Regions from separate parts of the Hylemonella sp. GW821-FHT12C09 genome, predicted to be linked through region 2. Evidence: riboswitches for the same ligand, from Rfam matches in the RefSeq annotation. Region 2 holds a riboswitch; the other holds the start of a gene.
The links. A riboswitch is a leader RNA that binds a small molecule or an ion and turns the genes downstream of it on or off. The one in region 2 is predicted to bind S-adenosylhomocysteine.
Positions count from the first base shown of each region.

Region 1 (4,414 bases), on a different contig from region 2:
GCGCTGAACACTGGAGAAGGACCTGCTGTCATGATGAATCCTGGCAAAAAGATGTGGATCGCCGCGCTGGCCGTGGCCAGCGTGCTCGGCAGCGTGCCCGCCAACGCCGGCCCTTATTCGGATGACCTGTCCAAGTGCCTGGTGCGCTCCACCGGCGACGCGGAAAAGCGGACCCTGGTGAAATGGATCTTTGCCGCCGTGGCGCTGCATCCCGAGGTGGCCGACATCTCGTCCGTCACGCCAGCGCAGCGCGCCGAGATGACCCGCAACACGGCCAAGATCTTCGAGAAACTGCTGGCCGATTCCTGCCGCACCGAAGTTCAGCAGGCTGTCCAGTACGAAGGCCCGCAGACCATCGGTTCGAGCTTTCAGGTGTTGGGCCAGGTGGCCGCGCGCGAGCTGTTCTCCAACCCGAACGTCGCTGCCAATATGGCCGATCTGGGCAAGTACATCGATCAGAAGCGCATCGCCGAAGCCATGGGCAAGGCACGCTGAAGCCGGGGCCAGACGAGCATGGGTCTGCAAGAGCTGTTGGGGATCGAACTCCCCCTGGTCCAGGCGCCCATGGCCGGTGTGCAGGGCAGTGCGCTGGCCATTGCGGTGTCCAATGCCGGGGGGCTGGGTTCCTTGCCCTGCGCCATGCTGGGGCCGGATGCGATGCGGGCCGAGCTGGACAAGATTCGCGCCCAGACCGACAAGCCCTACAACGTCAATTTCTTCTGCCATCGCCCGCCTGCGCCCGACCCGACGCGCGAGGCGCTGTGGCGACAAAACCTGGCCCATTACTACCGTGAGTTCGATGTCGACCCGGCCACCCTGTCCGCGGGGCCCGGTCGCCTGCCTTTTGATGCTGCTACGGCTGAACTGCTGGCCGAATTCAAGCCGCCGGTGGTGAGTTTCCATTTCGGCCTGCCCGATGAAGCTCTGCTGGCGCGCCTGCGCAGCTGGGGCGCCAAAGTCATCTCTTCGGCGACCACGGTGGACGAGGCGCGCTGGCTGGAAGCCCGCGGCGTGGACGTGATCATCGCCCAGGGGCTGGAGGCCGGCGGCCACCGCGGCATGTTCCTGAGCGATGACCTGAGCACCCAGCTCGGCACCTTCGCGCTGCTGCCGCAGGTCGTGCGTGCGGTGCAGGTACCGGTGGTGGCCGCCGGTGGCATCAGCGACGCAGCGGGTGTGCGGGCCGCCCTGGCGCTGGGCGCCGCTGGCGTGCAGGTGGGCACGGCCTACCTGCTGTGCCCCGAGGCCACCACCAGCGCCGTGCACCGGGCTGCCCTGCAGAGCCCTGCGGCCACCCATACGGCCCTCACTAATCTGTACACCGGACGTCCGGCGCGTGGCATCCTGACCCGGTTGATGCGCGAGCAGGGCCCGATGAACGCCCTGGCGCCGGCTTTCCCGCTGGCCACGGCGGCGGTGGCCCCACTGCGTGCCAGGGCGGAAGCTGCGGGCAGCGGGGACTTTTCTCCCCTCTGGGCTGGGCAAAACACCAGTGGGTGCCGTCCCGTGCCGGCGGCACAGCTCACGCGCGAGCTGGCCGGGTCCTGACCGACGGGGCTGCACAAAAGCGCCAGGCTCCGTATAATCACGCCTTTCCGAGGAGCGTTGCGGCTCGTCCCGCCTGTTTCACCAGGCCGACGGGTTAGGCTCGGAACCCAGGGCGGCATGCCCTGCCTTCCAACTGCGCTCACCCACCGTTTGCGGGGAGGTGAGTCCGCTCTCTCTGCGCATCCGGTGGCGTTCAACCTCGCTTTGAATTGGAGTCCACCATGAGTGCTGTTCTCAAACCCGCCCAGGATTACGTTGTTGCCGACATGTCGCTTGCCGACTGGGGCCGCAAGGAAATCAGGATCGCCGAAACCGAGATGCCTGGCCTGATGGCCATCCGCGAAGAATTCGCGGCCAAGAAGCCCCTGAAGGGCGCGCGCATCACCGGCTCCCTGCACATGACCATCCAGACCGCCGTGCTGGTGGAAACGCTGGAAGCCCTGGGCGCCGAAGTGCGCTGGGCCTCGTGCAACATCTACTCCACGCAAGACCACGCCGCTGCCGCCCTGGTGGCCAAGGGCACGCCCGTGTTCGCCTACAAGGGCGAGACCCTGAAGGACTACTGGGACTACACCCACCGCATCTTCGACTTCGGCCCCAAGGGCTCGGAAGGCGAAGGCCCGAACATGATCCTGGACGACGGTGGTGACGCCACGCTGCTGATGCACCTGGGCAAGAACGCCGAGAAGGATGCCGCGCTGATCGCCAACCCCAAGAGCGAGGAAGAGCGCGAGCTGTTCGCCGCCATCAAGGCCAAGCTGGCCGTGGACCCGACCTGGTACAGCCGCAAGGGCGCCAAGATCATCGGCGTGACCGAAGAGACCACCACCGGCGTGCACCGCCTCAAGGAAATGTCCGCCAAGGGCAGCCTGATGTTCCGTGCCATCAACGTGAACGACTCGGTGACCAAGAGCAAGTTCGACAATCTGTATGGCTGCCGCGAGTCGCTGGTGGACGGTATCAAGCGCGCCACCGACGTCATGATCGCCGGCAAGGTGGCCTGTGTGGCCGGCTACGGCGACGTGGGCAAGGGCTCGGCCCAGGCCCTGCGCGCCCTGAGCGCCCAGGTCTGGGTGACCGAGATCGACCCCATCAACGCCCTGCAGGCTGCCATGGAAGGCTACAAGGTCGTGACCATGGAATACGCCGCCGACAAGGCCGACATTTTCGTGACCTCCACGGGCAACAAGAGCGTCATCACCTATGAGCACATGGCCCAGATGAAGGACCAGGCCATCGTCTGCAACATCGGTCACTTCGACAACGAGATCGACGTGGCTGCGATCGAAGCCAAATGCAAATGGGAAGAGATCAAGCCCCAGGTGGACCATGTGATCTTCCCGGACGGCAAGCGCATCATCCTGCTGGCCAAGGGCCGCCTGGTGAACCTGGGCTGCGGCACGGGCCACCCGAGCTTCGTGATGAGCTCCTCCTTCGCCAACCAGACCATTGCCCAGATCGAGCTGTTCACGCACAGCGACTACTACGAGGCCGGCAAGGTCTACGTGCTGCCCAAGCACCTGGACGAGAAGGTGGCACGTCTGCACCTGAAGAAGGTCGGCGCCATGCTGACCGAGCTGAGCGACGAGCAGGCCGCCTACATCGGCGTGCCGAAGCAAGGCCCGTACAAGCCGGATACGTATCGTTATTGATGCGTGTTGACCAACTGCTGGTCCAGCGCCAGCTCGCCAGCACCCGCTCCCAGGCCCAGCGCCTGATCGCGGGTGGCGTCGAGTGGCTGCAGGGCGAGGCGTGGAAACGCGTCGTCAAGAACGGCGACGAGGTGCCCGACGATGCGCAGCTGCGCCTGCTCGACGACGCCGAAGCGCGCTATGTCTCGCGCGGCGGCCTCAAGCTGGAGGCCGCGCTCAAGCGCGTCGGTCTGTCGGTGCAGGGGCGCACCTGTCTGGATGTCGGCCAGTCCACCGGCGGCTTCACGGACTGCCTGCTGCAGGCCGGTGCCGCACGGGTGGTGGGGCTGGACGTCGGCCAGGCGCAACTGCACGCCAGCCTGCGCGACGATCCCCGCGTGCTTTGCATCGAGAAGGTCAATGCGCGTGACCCGGAGGCGATCGCCGAGGCCCTGGCCGATGACGAGGTGCTCGAGGCCGGTTTCGACCTGCTGGTGGGCGACCTGTCCTTCATCTCGCAGACCCTGGTGCTGCCGGCCGTCGTGCCGCTGCTCAAGTCCGGCGGCCACCTGCTGATGCTGGTCAAGCCGCAGTTCGAGCTGCAGCCGGGCCAGGTGGGCAAGGGCGGCATCGTGCGCGACACCGCCTTGTACCCGCTGATCGAGCAACGCCTGCGCGATGCCTGCTCCGCCCTGGACCTGGCGGTGCAGGACTGGTTCGACTCGCCCATCGAGGGCGGCGACGGCAACCGCGAATTTTTCATCCACGCCATCAAGTGAAGAGGCCCCGATGAGCCTGCAACAGCTGCCCCTGAGCATTGAGTTCTTTCCGCCCAAGACGCCCGAAGGTGTCGAGAAGCTGCGCGCCGTGCGTCAGCAGCTCAAGGCCTTGAAGCCCGAGTTCTGCTCGGTCACCTACGGGGCCGGTGGCTCCACCCAGGAAGGCACGTTTGCCGCGGTGCGCGAGATCCTCGCCGAGGGCATGGACGCGGCCTCGCACATCTCCTGCATCGGTGCCACCCAGGCCACCATGCGCGAGAACCTGGCCACCCTGAAGGCCATGGGCGTGAAGCGCCTGGTCACGCTGCGTGGTGACCTGCCCAGCGGCTACGGTGCCGGCGGCGAGTTCCAGTACGCCAGCGACCTGGTGGCTTTCATCCGCGCCGAGACCGGCGACCACTTCCACGTCGAGGTGGCGGCTTATCCGGAAATCCACCCGCAGGCCAAATCGCCGGC
Region 1 covers NZ_JBXAQQ010000004.1:199,576-203,989, forward strand. Annotated here, with positions in the region: gene AC1RRP_RS08875 (hypothetical protein) at 31-495, shown strand; gene AC1RRP_RS08880 (NAD(P)H-dependent flavin oxidoreductase) at 514-1,548, shown strand; S-adenosyl-L-homocysteine riboswitch at 1,592-1,696, shown strand; gene ahcY (adenosylhomocysteinase) at 1,770-3,200, shown strand; gene AC1RRP_RS08890 (TlyA family RNA methyltransferase) at 3,200-3,958, shown strand; gene metF (methylenetetrahydrofolate reductase [NAD(P)H]) at 3,969-4,414, shown strand, end outside.
Region 1: another riboswitch for S-adenosylhomocysteine. It lies ahead of ahcY (adenosylhomocysteinase); the one in region 2 lies ahead of metH (methionine synthase).

Region 2 (4,414 bases):
CGGCCAGGCGGTCGGCCAGGGCCTTGAGCATGATGGCGGAGTAGTCGTCATGGTCGTCCATGAAGTACTTCTCCTTCTTCTCCACGCCGATGCCGGCCGTCACCGCAAACACGCCCACGTAGTCTGCCGCTGTTCCCTTGGGCGCGACGAAGTCGGCCAGGCAGCGGCTCGGCCGCATGACACCGTCCACCACCTGCTTCTCGGTCTGCTGGCGCAGGCCGTACCAGGTGAGGGCCACGTTATAGCGGCTCTCGTCGGTGTAGAGCTCTATGTCATCGTCGTTCACGCTGTTGGCCGGGTACAGGCCCAGCACGGCGTTGGCCGTGAGCCAGCGGCCTTCGATCAGGCGCTGCAGCATGCGCTTGCCGTCGGAGAAGACCCGCTGCGCCTCCGCGCCCACGACCTCGTCCTTGAGGATGGCCGGGAAGGGGCCGGCCAGGTCCCAGGTCTGGAAGAAGGGGCCCCAGTCGATGTACTTGGCCAGCTCGGCCAGGTCGAAGTTCTTGAACACGCGCCGGCCGATGAATTTCGGCTTCGTCGGCGCATAACCGTCCCAGACGATCGGCGTCTTGTTGGCGCGCACCTTGTCCAGCGACCACAGCGGTGTCTGCTTCTTGTTGGCGTGCTGCTGGCGTACCTTGTCGTAATCGGTGTTGAGTTCGGCGATGTACTGCGCGGCCTGGTCGCTCAGCAGGCCCTGGGCCACGCTCACGCTGCGCGAGGCGTCGGGGACGTAGACCACCGGTCCTTCGTAGTGCGGCGCAATCTTCACGGCCGTGTGCACGCGGCTGGTGGTGGCACCGCCGATCAGCAAGGGGATCTTCCTGATGCGGAAGTGTTCGTCCTTCTGCATCTCGGCCGCCACGTACTGCATCTCTTCCAGGCTGGGCGTGATGAGGCCCGACAGGCCCACGATGTCCGCCCCCTCGACCTTGGCCATGGCCAGGATCTCGTGGCAGGGCACCATGACGCCCATGTTGATGACCTCGAAGTTGTTGCACTGCAGGACCACGGTGACGATGTTCTTGCCGATGTCGTGCACGTCGCCCTTGACCGTGGCGATCACGATCTTGCCCTTGGCCCGCACGTCCTGGCCGGCGGCCTGCTGCTGGCGCTTTTCTTCCTCGATATAGGGAATGAGGTGGGCCACGGCCTGCTTCATGACACGCGCGCTCTTGACCACCTGGGGCAGGAACATCTTGCCGGCGCCGAACAGGTCGCCCACGATGTTCATGCCGTCCATCAGCGGGCCCTCGATCACGTGCAGCGGGCGGCCGCCCTTGGCCACGATGGCCTGGTAGGCTTCTTCGGTGTCGGTGGTGATGTGGTCGGTGATGCCATGCACCAGCGCATGCGACAGACGCTGCGCCACGGTGCCGTTGCGCCATTCGTTCTTCTTGCTGTCGTCCTTGGCCGCGCCCTTGGCGGTCTCGGCGATCTCCACCAGGCGCTCACCGGCATCGGGCCGGCGATTCAGCACCACGTCTTCCACGCGCTCACGCAAGGCGGGCTCCAGGTCGTCGTAGACCCCCACCATCCCCGCGTTGACGATGCCCATGTCCATGCCGGCCTTGATGGCGTGGTACAGGAAGACCGTGTGGATGGCCTCGCGCACCGGGTCGTTGCCGCGGAAGCTGAAGGACACGTTGGACACGCCGCCGCTGACCTTGGCACCGGGCAGGTGATGCTTGATCCAGCGCGTGGCCTCGATGAAGTCCACCGCGTAGTTGTTGTGCTCCTCGATGCCGGTGGCGATGGCGAAGATATTGGGGTCGAAGATGATGTCCTCGGGCGGGAAATCGACCTCGTCAACCAGGATGCGGTAGGCGCGTTCGCAGATCTCGATCTTGCGCGCATAGGTGTCGGCCTGGCCTTTTTCATCGAAGGCCATCACCACGGTGGCCGCGCCGTAACGCTTGACGAGGCGCGCCTGGCGCTTGAACTCTTCCACCCCCTCCTTCATGGAGATGGAGTTCACGATGCCCTTGCCCTGGATGCAGCGCAGGCCGGCCTCGATCACGCTCCACTTGGAGCTGTCGATCATGATGGGCACGCGGGCAATATCGGGTTCGCTGGCGATCAGGTTCAGGAAACGCACCATGGCGGCCTGGCTGTCGAGCATGGCCTCGTCCATATTGATGTCGATCACCTGGGCGCCGTTTTCCACCTGCTGGCGCGCTACCGCCAGCGCCTCCTCGAACTGGCCGTTGAGGATCAAACGCGCGAAGGCCTTGGAACCGGTGACATTGGTGCGCTCACCGATGTTGACGAAAAGGCTGTCGGCGCCGATGTGCACCGGCTCCAGGCCGGACAGCTTCATGGGGGGAACGGAAATATCGGACATGCGGCTCACCTGAAAAGATCCATGGCAGGTGAGCGTCGTTGGGACATCCAAGCCTGACAACACGGTCTGTGCTGCTGCAACGCTCCTTGGATGGCACCGATTTTAAGGGGTATTGCACCCCCACGCCATTCGTGTGTACTGAATGAGCCTCAGCCCTGGACCGCCTGCACCGGAATCACCCGACGCGCCTGTGCGCTCCTGTCCTGCACGGCCCGCGCGCGCAGCTGGCCACAACCGCCGTCGACGTCCTGCCCCGCCGACTGGCGCAGCTTGGTCAGGATGCCGAGCTGATGCAAGCGGCGCGCCAACGCGAGCGCCCGCTCGGGATCTGGCCGTTGGTACGGCAGGCCTTCGACCGTGTTGTAGGGAATCAGGTTGAGGATGGCGTGCTTGCCGTGCAGCAGCCGCACCAGGCCTTCGACTTCTTCCTCGCCGTCGTTGATGCCCGCCAGCAGGGTCCATTGGTACTGGATCGGATAGCCGCTGGCACGTGCATAGGCCTCACCGGCCTCGATCAGCTCTTCCGGTGAAATGCGCGGCGCACGCGGCAGCAGCTGGGCGCGCAGGTCGGCGCGCGTGCTGTGCAGCGAAAGCGCCAGCGCGGGCTTCACACGCCCCAGCGGCAAGGCCTCGAAGACGCGGGGGTCGCCGACCGTCGAGAAGACCAGGTTCTTGTGCCCGATATTGCCCGCCGTGCCCAGCAGGTCGATGGCCTCGAGCACGTTGTCCAGGTTATGGGCCGGTTCGCCCATGCCCATGAACACCACGCGCTTGACCGGCTGGCGGGTGCGCGCCAGCACCACCTGGGCCACGATCTCGGCGCTGCCCAGCTGCCGGATCAGCCCGGTCGTGCCGGTCATGCAGAACACGCAGCCCACGGCGCAGCCGACCTGGGTGGAGACGCACAGGGCCGGGGTGCGCCCGGGCGGCAGCAGCACGCTCTCGACCAGCTGGCCATCCGCCAGGGCCACCACCAGGCGGTGCGAGCCGTCCTCCCCCGGATGCTCGGAGACCAGCGTGGTCAGGCCGGTCAGTTCGCGCTCAAGCGCCGGCAAGGCGCTGCGCAGCGTGGTCGGCAGGAAATTCTCGATCGGCCGGCTGCCGTGGTCCTGCGGCAAGGCCTGCGACCACAGGCGCAGCACGCGGTGCTCGTGACGGGGGTTGGCACCGAGCGCCCGCAGGCGTCGGCGCAGTTCTTCGATCTGCATGGCTAAGGGCTTCAGGCCCCGACCGGGCCCGCGGGCTTAGCTTACCCGTTTGTCCGCCGGCTGCCTGGAAGACGTTCGCACGCTCCAGACCATGGTCACGATCAGGATGCCCACCACCACGGCCAGCGAAAGCGCCACGGGGATCTTGTAGACGTCGATCAGCATCATCTTCGTCCCGATGAAGACCAGGATCACGGCCAGCCCGTAGTTCAGCAGGTGGAAGCGGCCGGCCACGGCCTGCAGCAGGAAGAACATGGCACGCAGGCCCAGGATGGCGAACACATTGCTCGTTAGCACGATGAAGGGATCCTGCGTGATCGCGAAGATGGCCGGGATCGAGTCCACCGCAAAGATCACGTCGGTCAGTCCCACCAGCGCCACCACCATCAGCAGCGGGGTGGCGATGCGTTTGCCGTTTTCAACGGTCCAGAACTTCTCTCCGTCGAAGCCCTTGCTCACCGGCATCAGGCGGCGCAGCAGCTTGAGCGCCGGGTTGTCGTCCAGGCTGCCTTCCTTGCCGGCGGCCCACCACATCTTGATGCCGGTAAGCACCAGGAAACCGCCGAAGACGTAGAGGATCCAGTGGAACTGCGTCAGCAGCCAGCTGCCGACCAGGATCATCACCGTGCGCAGCACGATGGCCCCGATGATGCCGATCATCAGCACCCGCTTCTGGTAGGCCGGAGGCACCGCGAAGTAGGTGAAGATCATCAGGAAAACGAAGATGTTGTCGACCGCCAGGCTTTTCTCGATGAGGTAGCCGGTCAGGAATTCGAGCGACTTCTCGTTGGCGACCTCGCGCGAACCCGAGGTTTCAAGTACCGCCCACCAGAGCAGCCCGTTGAAGAGGAAGCTCAGGACG
Region 2 covers NZ_JBXAQQ010000006.1:201,648-206,061, reverse strand. Annotated here, with positions in the region: gene metH (methionine synthase) at 1-2,320, opposite strand, end outside; S-adenosyl-L-homocysteine riboswitch at 2,368-2,438, opposite strand; gene AC1RRP_RS11995 (RNA methyltransferase) at 2,494-3,552, opposite strand; gene AC1RRP_RS11990 (TerC family protein) at 3,589-4,414, opposite strand, start outside.